DNA from 3 places in the Agromyces albus genome. Region 3 is predicted to be linked to each of the others. Evidence: riboswitches for the same ligand, from Rfam matches in the RefSeq annotation. Region 3 holds a riboswitch; each other region holds the start of a gene.
The links. A riboswitch is a leader RNA that binds a small molecule or an ion and turns the genes downstream of it on or off. The one in region 3 is predicted to bind thiamine pyrophosphate.
Positions count from the first base shown of each region.

Region 1: another riboswitch for thiamine pyrophosphate. It lies ahead of QFZ29_RS14775 (MFS transporter); the one in region 3 lies ahead of QFZ29_RS09435 (ECF transporter S component).
Region 2: another riboswitch for thiamine pyrophosphate. It lies ahead of thiM (hydroxyethylthiazole kinase); the one in region 3 lies ahead of QFZ29_RS09435 (ECF transporter S component).

Region 1 is NZ_JAUSWX010000001.1:3,118,592-3,124,441, forward strand. It holds gene QFZ29_RS14755 (epoxide hydrolase family protein) at 1-328, shown strand, start outside; gene QFZ29_RS14760 (dihydrofolate reductase family protein) at 361-918, opposite strand; gene QFZ29_RS14765 (alginate lyase family protein) at 1,123-2,601, shown strand; gene QFZ29_RS14770 (hypothetical protein) at 2,958-3,293, shown strand; TPP riboswitch at 3,380-3,494, shown strand; gene QFZ29_RS14775 (MFS transporter) at 3,550-4,881, shown strand; gene gap (type I glyceraldehyde-3-phosphate dehydrogenase) at 4,966-5,850, opposite strand, start outside.
Region 2 is NZ_JAUSWX010000001.1:3,125,865-3,131,714, reverse strand. It holds gene msrA (peptide-methionine (S)-S-oxide reductase MsrA) at 1-358, opposite strand, end outside; gene msrB (peptide-methionine (R)-S-oxide reductase MsrB) at 355-828, opposite strand; gene QFZ29_RS14815 (bifunctional hydroxymethylpyrimidine kinase/phosphomethylpyrimidine kinase) at 903-2,570, opposite strand; gene thiE (thiamine phosphate synthase) at 2,567-3,226, opposite strand; gene thiM (hydroxyethylthiazole kinase) at 3,223-4,086, opposite strand; TPP riboswitch at 4,110-4,204, opposite strand; gene QFZ29_RS14800 (hypothetical protein) at 4,235-4,630, opposite strand; gene QFZ29_RS14795 (gamma-glutamylcyclotransferase family protein) at 4,687-5,028, shown strand; gene QFZ29_RS14790 (ChaB family protein) at 5,288-5,677, shown strand.
Region 3 is NZ_JAUSWX010000001.1:1,998,225-2,004,074, reverse strand. It holds gene QFZ29_RS09455 (acyltransferase family protein) at 1-335, opposite strand, end outside; gene QFZ29_RS09450 (hypothetical protein) at 588-1,244, shown strand; gene QFZ29_RS09445 (DNA polymerase IV) at 1,304-2,626, shown strand; gene QFZ29_RS09440 (hypothetical protein) at 2,657-2,989, shown strand; TPP riboswitch at 3,093-3,202, shown strand; gene QFZ29_RS09435 (ECF transporter S component) at 3,239-3,877, shown strand; gene QFZ29_RS09430 (ABC transporter ATP-binding protein) at 3,881-5,392, shown strand; gene QFZ29_RS09425 (energy-coupling factor transporter transmembrane component T family protein) at 5,389-5,850, shown strand, end outside.

The DNA of each region.
Region 1 (5,850 bases), 1.1 Mb from region 3:
GGGCGACCCGCGCGCGATCGAGCGGCGCATCTCGCGCGACCGGATCCTCACCGAGGCGATGATCTACTGGGTCACGCAGTCGATCGCATCCTCGTTCCGCCCGTACTACGAGGGTGCCGACCAGCCCGACCCGATCCCGCCCACCTCGGTGCCCGCGGCGGTCTTCATCCAGCGCCACGAAGCGACCTACCCCGAGTCACTCGCACGGCGGCACTATCTCGACTTGCGCGTGTTCGACCGGCTCGAAGAGGGCGGTCACTTCACGGTCGGCGAGGTGCCCGACAAGATGGCCGCGCGGGTTCGGGAGTTCGTGAACTCGCTGAGCTGACGGCGGTCGGCGCCAGCCGACGCGCCGCCGGCTCACCGCACGACGTTGAACACGGCCTTGGTGACGCCGTTCGAGTACGCCTCGTGCTCCACGAGGTCGAGGCGGGTGTAGGGGTCGCCGCCGCCGAAGAGGCGCTTGCCGTCGCCGAGCAGGATCGGGAACACGAGCAGGTGGTAGCGGTCGACCAGGCCGGCGGCGGCCAGGCCCTGCGCGAGCGTGGCGCTGCCGTGCACGATGATGTTGCCGCCCTCGCTCTGCTTGAGCTTCGCGACGTCGTCGAGCGAGCGCAGCACCTGCGTGTTGTTCCACTCGGGATCCGTCAGCGTGCTCGAGACGACGTACTTCGGCATCGCGTTGTACTCGGCGAACTCCTCCTCCATCGTCGGCCAGACCGGAGCGAACTCCTCGTAGCTGACGCGGCCCATGAGCATCGCGCCGGCCTCGAGCTGCTCGCGACCCTTGATCTCGTACGCCTCCTCGACGAACGGCACGTCCTTGAAGGTCCAGCCGGCTCGCGGGTGGGATCCGCCGCCGGGCGAGTCGATGACTCCGTCGAGGGTGATGAACTCGGTGACGATGAGGGTGCGCATGATGTTCCTTCCCGAGGCGGTAGTTCCGCTCTCAATTCTGGCGTCGAATGAGGATCGGGGAGATCGACATCGGGGTGGATACATGTGCGGAAGGTGAGGTTTCTATGCGTTTGCAACGGTCGCAGGCGGCCCCTAACATGGCCAAAACGGTTTTCGACGAGAACCGCTCATCCGCTCCACCGGGGGACAACAACCGGGAGACACGTGAAAATCGACACAACGTTCAAGTCCGTTGCGGTGAGCCGGCGGTCGGTCCTCACGCTTTCGGCGGTCGCGATCGCCAGCGCCGGTCTCGGTCCGCTGTGGGGCGGCACGGCCGAGTCTGCTCATGCAGCCGAGGCATCCGGCCCACGGATGCTCCACACCGCAGCCGACCTGAACCGCATGCGCACTCAGGTCGCTGCCGGGGCGCAACCGTGGACGGCGGGCTGGGAACGCCTCGTCAACAACCGGCACTCGAGCGCGAGCTGGACGCCGCGCCCCGTCGGGACCGTGGTGCGCGGAGGCGACGGCCAGAATTACGCGCCGTTCTACAACGACATCCACGCCGCCTACCAGAATGCGCTGCGCTGGCACGTCTCGGGCGACGACACCTTCGCGGCGACGGCGAGCAACATCCTCAACGCGTGGTCGCGCACGCTTACCGCCGTCAACGGCAACGCTGATCGGTTCCTCGCCGTCGGCATCTACGGATACCAGTTCGCCGTGGCGGCAGATCTCCTGCGCGGCTATGCCGGATTCGACGTCGCCGCTGCCCAGAACATGCTGCTCAGGGTGTTCTATCCCATGAACAACCACTTCCTCACCGTGCACAACGGCGCGCGCATCTCGAACTACTGGGCGAACTGGGATCTCTGCAACATGAATGCAGTGCTCGCCATCGGCATCCTCTGCGATCGCCAAGACCTCATCGATCAGGCCGTCACCTACTTCAAGTCCGGCGGCGGAAACGGATCGATCGGCAACGCCGTGCCGTTCCTGCACCCCGACGGCCTCGCCCAGTGGCAGGAGAGCGGTCGCGACCAGGGCCACACCATGATGGGCATGGGGCAGATGAGCACATTCTGCGAGATGGCGTGGAACCAGGGCATCGACCTCTACGGCTACGACGACAGCCGGTTCCTGATGGCCGCCGAGTACGTCGCGAAGTACAACCTCGGCCACGACGTGCCGTTCACCCCGTACACGTGGCAGTCGGGTCCGTCGACGACCGCGTCCCACGTCGGATGGCAGACGCAGACCGTCATCTCCGAGGCCGGCCGCGGTCACGTGCGGCCCGTGTGGGAACTCATCTACAACCACTACGTGATACGGCGAGGGCTCAGCGCGCCCCACGTCGCCGAGATCGCCGCCCAAGTACGCCCCGAGGGCGGCGGCGGCGACTACGGACCCAACAGCGGCGGCTTCGACCAGCTCGGATTCGGAACGCTGGCGTTCTCGCTCCCGGCTGGCGCGCCGATGCCAACGCCGGAGCCTGCTCCGGCTCCGGCACCCGAAGCGGCTGCGGCTCCCGAACCGACGACGGCTCCCCCGAGCGTTCCGGCGCCCGCGGCGACGGCAAGGCCGACCCCGACTGCGGCGCCGGCCCCTGCCGCCGCATCGACCGGCCGGAAGAAGCCGCTTCGACTGGGCCGCTCGGACTGGATGTCGCGCATGCTGAGCTGGGGCCGAACGCGAGGCTGAGTTCGGTTCCGGATGCCGCGCGGCCGGCGTTTCTTCGGCGCGGATGGCGTCGGTTTCGAAGCTGGTGATGGGCCGGTCGCTTGGCCGGCCCATCAGCGGTTCAGCTCACCACACACGGGTTTTCCAACCGCTCGATGACCGAGCGGTCCCAGCATCCGTCAGGCCCCCATGGGATTTCCCTTGATTCCCTGGCCGAACACGACGACGCTACCTTCGCGGCTTCGCACCGGCGATGGGGAGCTCAACCCATGCCGGGTCACCGCACGCAAACGGCCATCGGATGCCGTAGCGGTGTCAACCCCGCGCGCCCTGTCCCGCCGGATGCGAGGGTGAGAATGCGGACGAAAGGACCGACCATGACCGACATGGACGACGGAACCATGGATGACGCCACCGACGAGGAGCCGACGGGCACCGGGAAAGCGCCGAAAGGCCCCCGCGATCACGGGACCATCCCCACTGACACCCGAGGCGACGCCGGCATCGACCGGGCCGGTGGTTTCCCGGGAGTCGGGAGCATCGGCACCGACTTCGGCGCCGCGGCGCTCGTGCCGGAATCGCTCGGCGTCGACGAGCAGTCGGTCACGATCGAGGACGACGACGATCCCGATGCGATCGCGCACCGCAGCGACTCGGATGACGACACGATCGCTCCCGACGGTGTCGGGCCCGAGGTGCGGCCGCCGAGCTGAGCCGAGCGAGCCGAGCGAGTCGACCACGCCGCGTCACGGTGCGTCGCTGCGCCCGCGATGTTCCGCGCCCGATAGCTAGGCTGGACCCGAGTGACACGGGGTGCCGCACACCCCGCCTCGCACGAGGCATCCGCGGCTGAGATCACACCCGTCGAACCTGATCTAGTTCGAACTAGCGAAGGGATGTCGCAATGCGCGATCGTCTGTCCATCGACCCTGCCCACCAGCCGGATACGGCGCGGAACGAGGTGCGCGCATGAGCATCGCGACGCAACCGACCGCACCACCGCCGCCACCGTCATCGGCGCCCACGCCGACTCCGACCACCGCCGGCCGCGACCCGCGCGTGCGCCGGGCCGTCACGGCCGCGACCTTCGGCACGGTGCTCGAGTGGTACGACTTCTTCCTCTACGGCACGGCCGCCGCGCTCGTGTTCCCGGCGCTGTTCTTCCCCGGCGAGGATCCGCTGACCGGCGTGCTGCTGTCGTTCGCGGTCTACGCGACCGGGTTCGTCGCCCGGCCTCTCGGCGGCGTGCTGTCGGGTTACTTCGGCGACCGGTACGGGCGGCGCCGCACGCTCACTGCGACCCTCCTCGTGATGGGCGTCGCGAGCGCGCTCATCGGCCTGCTGCCGACCCACGAGCAAGTGGGTGCGCTCGCACCGATGCTGCTCGTGGCGCTGCGGTTCGTGCAGGGCGTGGCGACCGGCGGCGAGTGGAGCGGCGCAGTACTGCTCGCGCTCCAGCACGCGAAGGAACGGCGTGGGTTCAGTGGCGGGTTCATCTCGAGCGCGGTGTACGTGGGGCTCATCCTCGGCAACCTCGCGTTCATCGTGCTTGTCGGCGTGCTCGACGAACAGAGCCTGCTCGCGTGGGGGTGGCGCGTGCCGTTCCTGCTGAGCCTCATCCTCGTGGGCATCGGCGCGTACCTGAGGCACCGCGTGGAGGAGTCGCCCGAGTTCATCGAGGTCGTGCGCAGCGGAGAACGCGCCAGGCAGCCGCTCACCGAAGCGCTGCGGCATCCGCGGAACATCCTCGCGATCTTCCTCGTGCGCCTCGGACAGAATACGAGCTTCTACGTGATCGCCGTGTTCTGCCTCAGCTACGCGTCGACGATGCTCGGCATGCCGCGCTGGGTCACGCTCACGGCGCTGCTCGTGGGTGCGACCGTGGCCGCGGTGCTCTGCCCGTTCTGGGGTGCGCTCGGCGACCGCGTCGGCGCGGGCCGACTCGTCACGGTCAGCCTCGTCGCACTCGGCCTGCTCGCGGTGCCGCTGTTCGTGGTGCTCGACACCGGCATCGCCGCGCTCATCATCGGCGTGGTCGTGCTTGCCGTCGGCATCGTCAACTCCGCCGCCGACGGCGTGCAACCGAGCTACTTCGCGTCGATGTTCGACGCCAGGGTGCGGTACTCGGGCATCTCGATCGGGCGTGAAGCGAGCTCGATCGTCGGCGGCGGGCTTGCACCGATCCTCGCGACGGCGCTGCTCGCATCGGCCGGGCATTGGTGGCCGATCGCCGTGATGATGATCATCAGCGCGGCGCTCGGCGTCGTGGGTGCGGCGATCGCGCGACCCGTGCGCGAGTGATCGCTGAGGCGATCGTCTGACGCATCGCGACACCCGACGTGGCGGCGCAGCGCACGCCGGGTGTCGCGATCCCAGGCAGCCCGCTCAGCTCGCCGCGAGCAGGCCGAGCGTGTCGACGACCCGGTTCGAGAAGCCCCACTCGTTGTCGTACCACGCGACGACCTTGACGTGCTTGCCGTGCACGCGCGTGAGCGCTGCATCGAAGATCGCCGACGCGGGCTCTCCCGTGATGTCGCTCGACACGAGCGGGTCGTCGGCGTAGTCGAGAATGCCGGCGAGCGGCCCGGATGCGGCCGCGCGATACGCCGCGAGCACTTCGTCGAGCGTCACCTCACGCGAGACGGTCGTGTTGAGCTCGACGATCGAGCCGACGGGCACGGGCACGCGGATCGAGTCGCCCGAGAGCTTGCCGTCGAGCCCCGGCAGCACGAGCCCGATCGCCTTCGCGGCGCCGGTCGTCGTCGGCGTGATGTTCACGGCCGCCGCGCGGGCGCGACGCAGGTCGCGGTGCGGGCCGTCCTGCAGGTTCTGCTCCTGCGTGTAGGCGTGCACGGTCGTCATGAAGCCGTGCTCGATGCCGGCGAGGCCGTCGAGCACCGCGGCGAGCGGAGCGAGCGCATTGGTCGTGCACGAGGCGTTCGAGATGATCGTGTGCGCGGCAGGGTCGTACGCGTCGGTGTTGACGCCGTAGGCGATGGTCACGTCGGCGTCGCTCGACGGCGCGCTCACGAGCACGCGCTTCGCGCCGGCGGTGAGGTGGCCGCGCGCGGCATCCGCTGAAGTGAATCGGCCCGTGGACTCGAGCACGAGCTCGACCTCGAGCTCGGCCCACGGCAACTGCGACGGCTCACGTTCGGCGAGCACGCGGATGCGGCGGCCGTCGACCACGAGCGTGTCGCCGTCGACCTCGACCGGGCGGCCGAGGCGGCCGAGCGAGCTGTCGTACTTCAGCAGGTGCGCGAGCGCGGC
Region 2 (5,850 bases), 1.1 Mb from region 3:
GGCCGGACTCGTTCACGTAGGCGATCGTGTCGTAGGCGATCGTCTCCTGCTCCTCGGTCGTCGGGAAGATCGCCGACCGGTAGCTGAGGCCGATGTCATTGCCCTGGCGATTGCGCGTCGACGGGTCGTGGATCTGGAAGAAGAACTCGAGCAGGTCGCGATAACTCACCTGCGACGGGTCGAACACGATCTCGATCGCCTCGGCGTGGGTTCCGTGGTGGCGGTAGGTGGCGTTGGGCACGTCGCCGCCCGTGTAGCCGACCCGGGTCGAGACGACCCCGGGGCGCTTGCGGATCAGATCCTGCATGCCCCAGAAGCATCCGCCGGCCAGAATGGCGGTCTCGGTGTTGGTCGTCATGCGTCCTCCTTCTGTGACTGCGCGGCGTCGCCGAACAGTGCGCGGTACTGACCGTAGCCGTGCTCCTCGAGCTCGGCGAGCGGCACGAAGCGCAGCGCGGCCGAGTTGATGCAGTAGCGCAGGCCGCCGGCGTCGGCCGGCCCGTCGTCGAACACGTGCCCGAGGTGGCTGTCGGCTGCGGCCGAGCGAACCTCGACGCGCTTCATGAAGAGCGACCGGTCGACCTTCTCGACGACCGCGTCGCCCTCGATCGGCTTCGTGAAGCTCGGCCAGCCGGAGCGGCTGTCGTACTTGTCGACCGACGCGAAGAGCGGCTGCCCCGACACCACGTCGACGTAGAGGCCGGGCTCCTTGTTGTTCCAGTACTCGTTCCGGAACGCCGGCTCAGTTGCATCATCCTGCGTGACCTTGCGCTGCAGCGGGGTGAGGCGCTCGATCGCCTCGGGAGTCTTGCGGTAGTCCTGTGACACGGTTTCCTCCATCTCGGCGCCGCTGGCTGCGGTGCCCACGCCTGACACCGGTTGAGGTGGTGTCAGGGCGTCACCTAGGAGAACACGGCAGGTTCGTGCGCTGTTCCGCGGATGTCGCTCCGCAGCTGTGGGTTCGCTGTGTGCGCGGTTGCCGTAGTCGTTGCCAGGGTGCCGGCGCCCTGCTCGCCGAGCGGCGAGGCGAAGAACGCGAGCTCGTGCTCGGATGACGCGCGGAACGCCCGCCACATGGCTTCCCGCGTCGGCGCATCGGCCGCGGCGGCGAGCCGCATCACGATGCCGATCGCCTCACGAGTCCCGACGGAGAACCCGGGATCGGCATAGGTCTTGAGCCACGAGGCATACGGATGCTCCGGCGCGAGCGCCTGCGGACCGAACGCGCCGGCCGCGAGCCGCCCGCCGAGATCGACGTAGATCCAGAAGCACGGCAGCAGCGCCGCGGCGAGCACGGGATAATCGCCCCTGGCCGCCGTTGCGAGCAAGTGGTTCAGGTAGCCCGTCGTCGCGGCATCCGGCTCGGCGGCGAACGCCTCGCCCTCGGGGAGCCAGCTCGCGTGCAGTTCGAGCTCGCCGATGATCGCGCCGCGGGCGCTCGCCGCCCAGAACGCCTGCTCCGCGGCATCCGTCGCCGAGCTCGAGGCGACCGCGAGCACTCGAGAGTAATCGCGCAGGTAGAGCGCGTCTTGCGCGAGGTAGCGCAGGAACGGCGAGCGATCGAGCGACCCGTCGGCGAGACCGCGCACGAAGCCGAGCTCGTCGATCGCGTCGCGCACGTCGGCGATGCCGGCCCACCACTCCGCCTCGACCTCATTGGGAGCCGGCGCGGTGCTCAGGCCGCCGCGTTCCCAGAGTCCGGCGAAGTGGCTGATCGGGCCATGCCCCTCGCCCACGTCGAGCGATGCGCCGTGCGTGATCGACTCGCGCAGCCAGCGGCGCGCCTCGATCACGGCGGCCTCCCACGAGCCGAGTTCGGCGCGCAGGGTCGCGATGGCGGAAGAGAGGGAGCAACCGGTGCCGTGCGTGTTCGCCGTCTCGATGCGCTCGCCCGGGAACTCGATGATGCGGGGCGCGGCCGTGCCGGTTGCGCCGCTCCCGCTCCTGACGCTGCTCGGGCCGACTCGGCCGCTCGCGTCGACGAGGGCGTCGGGTGCCGCCGTTCCGCCGAGGTGCCCGCCCTTCGCGAGCACGAGCACGCCGAGCGACGCCGAGAGCCGCTCGGCTTGCGCGAGCGCCTCGGTCCACGTCGCGGCGCGGGGCTCACCCGCGAGCACGGCCTGCTCGTGCAGGTTGGGCGTGATGAGGTGGGCGAGGGGGAGCAGCTCGCGCAGCGCGGCCTCGGCATCGGCGTCGAGCAGCCGGTCGCCGCTCGTCGCGATCATCACGGGGTCGAGCACCACGACCGGCGGCTTCACGCGTCGGAGCCAGTCGCCGACGGTGCGGATGATCTCGGCGTTCGCGAGCATGCCGATCTTCACGGCGTCGATCACGACGTCATCGCTCACGGCGTCGAGCTGCTCGGCGAGGAACGCCGCCGGCGGCACGTGCACGCTCCGCACGCCACGCGTGTTCTGGGCAACGAGCGCCGTGACCGCCGACATGCCGTAGCCGCCGACCGCGGCGATCGACTTGAGGTCGGCCTGGATTCCGGCGCCGCCCGAGGGGTCGGTGCCCGCGATGCTCAGCACCCGCGGCACCCGGCGGCCGGTCGTGCCGCCGCCGCTCATCGCTCGCCCCACGCCGTCGCGAACCGTGCAGCTGCATCACGCGGGTCGGATGCCGCGCAGAGCGCCGACACCACGGCGACCCCCGCCGCGCCGGCCGCGCGAAGCGGCCCGACGTCGTCGATCGTGATGCCGCCGATCGCGACGCACGGAAGCTCCGCGGCCCGGGCGAACCGGGCGAACCCGTCGACACCGAGCGCGGGCGGATGGTCGGGCTTCGTCGCGGTGGGGCGGATCACGCCGACACCCAGGTAATTGACGGAGCCCCGCGGCATCCGCTCGACGGTGCCGAGGTGCGACGAATGGTTCGCCGTGAGCCCGACGATCGCGTCGGCGCCGAGGAGCTCGCGCGCTTCGAGCACGGCGTCGTCGCGCTGGCCGAGGTGCACGCCGTCGACGGGCACGCCGCGCTGGCGGGCGGTGACGACGACGTCGAGCCGGTCGTTGACGAGGAGCGTCCCGCGGCCGTCGATGACCGCGGCGAGCTCCTCGAGCTGGGCGAGGAGCGTCGCGGCATCCGCCGACTTGTCGCGCAACTGCACCACGCGCACGCCGCCGGCGACCGCGTCGGCCACGACGGAGGCGACGCCGCGGGGGCCGCAGAGCGTCGCGTCGGTGACGAGGTAGAGCGAGAGGTCGAGCGCGGTCCGCGTGCTCACGACCGCACCAGCGCCGGCGCATCCGCGACCACGAGGTCGGCACGTGCCACGAGGTCGTCGGCGGTGACGCTCGCGAGGGCGTCGAGGAAGAGCGGCCCGAAGGTGCCGGGACCGGATGCCTGTGCCGCGGCGAGCTCGGCCGCGATCGTGTAGCTCACGGTGGCCGCGACCGTCGCCGCGAACGCGTCGTCGCTCACCGCGAGGAACGCGGCGGTCACCGCGCCGAGCGCGCAGCCGCCGCCCGTGATGCGGGTGAGCAGGGCGTCACCGTTGCCCACGCGCGCGATGCGGGTGCCGTCGGTGATGAGGTCGATCGCCCCCGAGACCGCGACGACCGAGCCGTGCGCCGCCGCGAGTGCTGCCGCGGCATCCGCTGCCGATTCGGTGGAGTCGGATGCATCGACGCCGCGCCCGCCCCCACCGACACCGGTGAGCGCGATGATCTCGCTCGCGTTGCCGCGGATCGCCGTGGGCCGGTGCTCGAGCAGCACATGCGCGAGCGCGGTGCGAACGGGCAAGCCGCCGACCGCGACCGGATCGAGCACCCACGGCGTGCCGGCCTCGCGTGCAGCGGCGACGGCCTCGCGGGCGGCGTCGCGTTGCTCCTCGTGGGGCGTGCCGAGGTTCACGAGGAGGCCCGAGGCGATGCGCGCGAAGACGCCGGCCTCCACGCGGATGTCGACCATCGCAGGCGCCGCCCCGAGGGCGAGCAACGAGTTGGCCGTGAAGTTCGTGACCACGCTGTTCGTGATGCAGTGCACCAGTGGTGTGGTCGCCCGCACGCGGTCGAGCAGGGCGGCGGCCTGCTCGGCCGGATGGGCATGGCTGGCCGGGTCGGCAAGGCCAGCCGGGCGGGTCAGGTGGGCAGGGTCGACAGACAGACGATCGCTCAACGCGACATCCCTTCGCTAGTTCGAACTAGATCAGGTTCGACGGGTGTGATCTCAGCCGTATGGTGCGGCACCCCGTGTCACTGTCGGTCAGCCTAGCGGGTGCTCGGACTCGGCGTCAGGCGGTGACGACGGGCGGGCCGGCCGGCACCTCGACCCAGTGCGCCGGCGCGGGAAGGATGATGCCGCCCGCCGCAAACGCGATCACCGCGAACGCGTAGACCATGATCGCGATCGTGAGGGCACCGAGCACCATGGTGGCCGGCACGGCGAGCGAGACGCGCACCCCGGCGTTGCGGTAGCGCGGCACGGCCATGAACGACACCCACATCGCGATGGCACCGAACCCGGTGATCCAGACGGTGCGCAGCGCGTCGCCCTCGAGCGGTGCCGCCACGGCGAGCACAACCGCGCCGACGCCGAGCAGCAGGCCGGTCCACGCGAAGAAGCGCGCGAAGCCGATGCCGCCGATGTCGTCATCGCCGCTCCACCAGGGCCGCACGGGCTCGCTCATGCTCTCGATCGTACGACCCCCACCCCAACCCCCGCCCCCCGCTCTATGCTGTCGCCGTGGCATCCGTCGACCGGCTCTTCTCCTATGGAACCCTCCGCTTGCCCCACGTGCAGCGCCAAACGTTCGGCGCTGAGCTGCCCACCGCTCCCGATGCGCTCGCCGGGTGGCGGGTGCGAATGGTGCGGATCACGGATGCCGCGGTGCTCGCGTTGAGCGGCGAGGCCGAGCACCCTATCCTCGAGCACACCGGCGACGCGGCCCACCGTGTCGAGGGCGCCGTGATCGAGCTGACGCCCGCGCAGCTCGCCGCCGCCGACGAGTACGAGGTCGACGACTACCACCGCGTCGAGGTGACCCTCGAGTCGGGGCTGGTGGCGTGGGTGTACGTGGGGCGCTGAGCTTCGTCGGCTCTACCAGGCATCACCGCACCGGTGCCGCCGCCGTTCGAGCGGGTGTGATGGACGCGTGACTCCGCCACTGATGCGTTTTCAGCATCAGTGGCGGAGTCACGGTCGGGGAGCGGCTGGTCGGGAATGTCCACGAGCACGGGTGTGCTACGGACGGATGCCCCTGATGTCCACCCCGTTCCTGGCGCTTGATGATCGACGTAGCGTGAGCGTCGGAGGCCCCACCGTCTTCAACGAGCAGGGAGGCAGCATGCCAGCCGAAGAGGAGATGCCGTCGACGCTGGCGCGTTCCCCGAAGCACGCGCAGGAGATCTGGACGAAGACCTACGACGCGGCCGTCGAGACCTACGGCGACGGCGAACTCGCGCGCCGCACGGCGTTCGCGGCGCTGAAGCACCAGTTCGAGAAGGTCGGCGACCACTGGGAGCAGAAGGAGCACCCCGGCCCGAGCGACAAGGGCGCCACCGATCGCAGCGGCGACACGGCGGGCGGGGTCGACACCACCGCGTCGAAGGCGCACTTGTACGACATCGCGAAGCGGCTCGACGTGCCGGGCAGGTCGACGATGTCGAAGGACGAGCTGATCGAGGCCATCCAGCGCGAGAACGATCGGCAGACGGCGGCGCGCCGACGCGGTTGAGACGGCGCGTTCCAACTGTCAGGCGATCGAGCTCTCGGTCTCGAGCGACCAGCGTGATATCGCTCCGCGGAATCGGTCAACTTGTCGACAAATCGACCGATTCTGCGGAGAGGCACTCCTCCAGGGATGGCCGTATTCTTGCGCAGAGTGGCATTCGTGCCACTGGCACGAGC
Region 3 (5,850 bases):
TCCACACCCGTGAGATGCATCACGAGCACGGCGACCGCGAGGGCTGCGAACAGGGCGATCGAGGGGCGCGCGAGCCTGAGAATGCGTGATCGGATGTAGTCGGCCGCGGTTCCGCCAGAGGCCGCCAATCGTCGCCACGCGCCGATACCCGCGAAGCCGCCGACGACGAAGAACAGCGGCATGATCTGGGCGATCCACGAAACCGGGCCGATCCAGTCCGTCTCGAGCAGCGTGCGCTCGACGACGAGGCCGCGTCCGGGGATCACCGCCGCGCCGACCATGAGCATGTGGCCCACCACGACGACGGCCACGCAGAGCACTCGAACGAGGTCCATGACTGGATCACGCGTTGCCGCACCGGGGACGAGGCCCGCGGGATACGATGCGCTCGACTCGCTCACGGCTCCTCCGGCGTGACTTGGCTTGCCTACTGCAAGTCTGGCACGAACACGATGCAGGGAGGCGGCGACACGGGCGAACCGAGGGAGCGTCGGCGTGGCCCGCCTCGAGGCATCCCGGACTCACAGTCGGCTCAATGCTCGCGACCGTATATTGGGCGTCCCCAGACAACGAGTGAAGAGGACATCATGGGCTTCCTGGACCGCCTGTTCGGCGCATCCGATGACCGAGCTGCACAGCAGGGGCGGCCAGTGCCGCCCCCGCCGCAGCTGAGCGAGGATGAACTGGCCATCGAGCGCTACCGCTACCTGCTGCGTACGGCTCCGCCCGAATCGATCGAGGCGGTGCACGCCGAGGCGTTCGCGAAGCTCACCCCTGAGCAGCGCGCCGAGGTCTACCGCACGCTCGCGGAGCAGGCGCCGCCCGGTGAACGCATCGCCTCCGACGAACCGTCCGTGCTCGCCCGCGCCGCCACGCGCGCCGAGGTCCGCTCTCCGGGAACCATGGAGCGCGCGTTCGCCGGCGGCAACGCCGCCGAGGGCCGCGGGAACATGGGCGGCCCGTCGTTCGGCTCGATGTTCGGCGGTTCGATGCTCGGCGCGATCGCCGGCGTCGTCGTGGGTTCCGCGATCGCCCAGGCGTTCCTGCCCGACGCGTCGTCCGCCGATGCCGGCACCGACACGGGTGGTGATGCTGGAGCCGACACCGGTGCTGCCGATGCATCCGGTGCCGATGCCGGTTCGGCGGATGCATCCGGTGCCGACGCGGGTGGGTACGACGGCGGAGGCGGATTCGGCGACTTCGGCGGTGGCGATTTCGGTGGTGGCGGCGACTTCGGCTTCTGAGCAGATCAGGTGTGCGCCGCGTGGAAGCCGATGACGGCGGCACGGGTTAGGGTCGCAGCATGAGCAAGCAAGACGGCTCGTCGCGTCAGGTCACGACGGGTCCCGTCGACGACTCCGCGACGCCGATCCTGCACGTCGACATGGACGCGTTCTTCGTCTCGGTCGAACTGCTCACCCGCCCCGAGTTGCGCGGCAAGCCCGTGCTCGTCGGCGGCACCGCCGGTCGCGGCGTCGTGGCCGCCGCGAGCTATGAGGCGCGTCGATTCGGCGTGAACTCCGCGATGCCGATGTCGATCGCGTTGCAGCGCTGCCCGAACGCCATCGTGCTCCGCGGTGACTACGCGAGCTACGCGAAGTACTCCAAGCAGGTCATGGCGATCTTCGAGCAGCTCACGCCACTGGTCGAGCCGCTCTCCATCGACGAGGCGTTCCTCGATGTGTCGGGAGCCAGGCGCCTGCACGGCAGTCCGGCCGAGATCGCCTGGACCATCCGTGAGCGCGTGCGCGCCGAGACCGGGCTCACCTGCTCCGTCGGGGTCGCGGCGACCAAGTACGTCGCGAAGGTCGCCTCGAGCCGCGCGAAGCCCGACGGCATGCTCGTCGTACCGGCCGCCGACACCGTCGCCTTCTTGCATCCGCTGCCGGTCTCGGCGCTGTGGGGCGTCGGCCGGGTCACCGAGGAGTCGCTCCTCAGGCTCGGGCTCCGCACCGTCGGCGACGTCGCCACGATGCCGCACGACGCACTCGTGCGCGCAGTCGGTCCGGCGCTCGCATCGAGGCTCGAGCGGCTCGCGAACGGCATCGATCCGCGCGACGTGCACACGACCCGCGTCGAGAAGAGCATCGGCCACGAGAACACGTTCGGCTACGATCTCACCGATCCTGTCGACATCCGCCGCGAGCTGCTCCGTCTCGCCGACAATGTCGGTGTGCGGCTGCGCAAGGCCGGCCTCGTCGGCCGCACCGTGGTGCTGAAGCTCCGTTACGGCGACTTCCGCACGGTCACGCGGTCGCGCACGCTGGCCGAGCCCACCGATGTCGCGCGCCGCATCTACGACGAGGCATCCGAAGCGCTCACCGAGCTCATCGGCGACGGGCAGCGCATCCGGCTCATCGGCGTGCGCGCCGAGCACCTGCAGGTGTCGGGCAGCGGCGCGATGCTGTGGGATCCAGACGAGGAGTGGCGCGACGCCGAGCGCACGATCGACGAGGTCACGGCGAAGTTCGGCAAGGGGTCGGTGCGTCCGGCAACCCTCGTCGGCCGCAGAGGTGAGCGAGGCGAGCGGGGCGAGGCAGGTGAGCGAGGCGAGGCACGTGATGAGCAATCGCGTGCCGATGGTGACGACGACGCGTCGACCGCGGCGGCAGGGTGGGGCTGGTAGGCCGCGGCATCCCCGAGTAGCGTTGCCCGCATGGCTGAACTCGTACTGGAACTCGCAGAGACCGTTTCCGGCGTCGGCGTGAAGACGTCTTACGGCGAGACACTCGACATCGACGGCACCAAGGTGGTTCCGGTGGCGCTCGGCTACTACGGCTTCGGCGGTGGCGGTGGGAGCGACGAGAAGGGCGACCAGGGCAGTGGAGGCGGCGGAGGCGGCGTCTCCATTCCGATCGGCGCATACATCGGTCGCGGAGGCGACGTGCGCTTCGAGCCGAACCTCATCGGGCTGATGCTCGTCGCGACGCCGCTCATCTGGGTGACGGGCAAGGCCTTGAAGGTGGTCATCCGCGCGCTCAAGCGCTGACGGCTCGCAGCGCAGCCCTGCGCCGTTGCGTCGTCGTTGCTGTCGCACGGCGTCATCCAGACTGCCGGTCGTCGCAAGTCGGCGAACTCCGCGGCGTATACTCGGTGTCGAACACGGGAGTCCGGTGAGCCGGGCTGAGAGGAAGGTTCTCAACCTTCGACCGTCGAACCTGATCTGGGTAATGCCAGCGCAGGGAGGGCATCACATCTCAATCCCGTGCCTCTTTCCACGAATCGAAAGGGCACGTCAGTGCACAACGCAACCAACTCCGACACCGCCGAGACCACGCCGGCGGCCAGCCCGTCACGTTCTGGCTGGCGAGTCGTCGACATCGTCGTCGCGAGCGTCATCGGCGTCGCGACCGGCCTCGTCTTCCTGTTCTGGAACAACGTCGGCTACGCCTGGTTCGTCGCGGCCGACGCCGTGACGCCGGGTCTCGGCGGTGTCGCCGTGGGCATCTGGCTCATCGGCGGCGTGCTCGGCGGGCTCATCATCCGCAAGCCCGGCGCGGCGCTCTTCGTCGAGCTCCTCGCCGCGGTCGTCTCCGCGCTCGTCGGAAACCAGTGGGGCATCGAGACGATCTACTCGGGGCTCGCGCAGGGTCTCGGCGCCGAACTCGTCTTCGCGGCGTTCCGGTACAAGCGCTTCGGCGTGCTGCAGGCCGTGCTCGCCGGTGCGGCCGCCGGCGCGGCGGCCTGGACCCTCGAGCTCTTCCTCTCGGGCAACCTGCAGAAGTCGGCCGAGTTCCTCGGGCTCTACTTCGTCGCAGTGGTGATCTCGGGCGCGATCCTCGCCGGCCTCCTCGGCTGGCTCGTGGTACGTGCGCTTGCCGCGACCGGTGCATTGCACCGCTTCGCAGCAGGGCGGGACGTGACCGAGCGGGTCTGACCCATGTCGGAATCCTCGCTGGCACAACGACCCGTCCGCGTCGAGGCTCGCGGCTGGGGCTGGCGTCACGCCGGCCGCATCCGATGGGCGATCGACGGCATCGACTTCGTCATCGAGCCGGGGGAGCGAGTGCTCCTGCTCGGTCCGTCCGGGTCCGGCAAGTCGTCGCTCCTGCATGCCCTGGCCGGCGTGCACGGCGGTGATGACGAGGGCGAGCAGCGCGGACGGTTGCTCATCGACGGTGCTGCGGCGGGTGCGGCACGTGGGCGGGCGGGCCTCGTGTTGCAGGATCCCGACTCCCAGGTGATCCTTGCTCGGGTCGGCGACGACGTGGCGTTCGGCTGCGAGAACCTCGGTGTGCCGCGCGACGAGATCTGGCGGCGAGTGGGCGAGGCACTCGACGCCGTGGGACTCGAGCTGCCGTTCGCGCATCCCACCTCGGCGCTCTCGGGCGGGCAGAAGCAGCGGCTCGCCCTCGCCGGCGCGATCGCCATGCGGCCAGGTCTCCTGCTCCTCGACGAACCCACCGCGAACCTCGATCCTTCGGGCGTCAGCGAGGTGCGCGACGCCGTCGCACGCGTGCTCGACCGCATCGGTGCCACCTTCGTCGTCGTCGAACACCGCGTCGACGTCTGGCTCGATCTCGTCGACCGGGTGGTCGTGCTCGGCGCCGACGGGCGGGTCCTGGCCGATGGGCCGCCGGCGGAGGTGCTCGAACGGCACCGGGATGCGCTCCTCGCCGCAGGCGTGTGGGTCCCGGGCGTGCCGCTTCCGATCGTGGGCGGGGTCGATCCAGCGAGGAGGTGCCCGACCGAGTCGATCCTCGTCGGCGAGCAACTCGCCATCGGACGTCGACGCGGTGCTGTCGTACGGGCGGGCCTCGACGTCTCGCTTCCCGACGGATGCTCCACGGTGCTCACCGGACCCAACGGCGCCGGCAAGTCGACGTTGGCGCTCACCCTCGGCGGGCTGCTGGCGCCGCTCTCCGGCCGCGTCGCGGCATCTGATTCGCTGGCGTCGAGCCTTGGATCGGCCCCCATCCGGTGGCGCTCGCGTGAGTTGCTGACCCGCATCGGCACGGTGTTCCAAGAGCCCGAGCACCAGTTCGTCGCCTCGACCGTGCGTGGTGAGATAGCGGTGGCCCCGCGCGCTCTCGGCCTGCCTGCGGCCGAGATCGAGACCCGAACCGACGACGTGCTCACGAGGCTCCGGCTCGATCGGCTCGCCGGGGCCAATCCCTTCACACTGTCGGGGGGCGAGCAACGACGACTGTCGGTCGCTTCAGTGCTCGTCGCCCGTCCTCGCGTCGTGATTCTCGATGAACCGACCTTCGGGCAAGACAGGGTCACGTGGCTCGAACTTGTACGGCTCCTGCGCGACCTCGTCGACGATGGCGTGACGTTGCTTTCGGTCACGCACGATGCGGCGTTCCGTGAAGTACTCGGCGATCATCGGCTCGAGCTTGCCGGATCGGCCGAGACCGTCGCGTCGCGCCCGTCCGGAGGTGCCGTATGAGCGCGAACGCGACGGCACCGGCGGTCGGCGCCGTTCCAGCCGCACCGCGACTCCGGTTCATCGATGCGGTCAACCCGGTCACGCGCCTGGCGGCGGTGATGGTGCTCACGACGCCGCTCCTGCTGACCGTCGATTGGCTGAGCGCCGCCGTGGCCCTCGGCATCCAGCTGCTGCTCTTCGCCGTGGCCGGGGTCACACCGCGACTCCTCATCGCGCGCACGTGGCCGATCCTGCTCGCCGCGCCGGTCGCCGGCGTCAGCATGCTGCTCTACGGGCGTCCCGCGGGCACCGAGTACTGGAGCTTCTGGCTCGCCCGCGTCACCGACGGGTCGATCGATCTCGCACTCGCGATCACCGTGCGCGTGCTCGCCATCGGCCTGCCTGCCGCGCTGCTGTTCCTTCGGGTCGATCCAACGGAACTCGCCGACGGCCTCGCTCAGATCGCACGACTGCCGTCG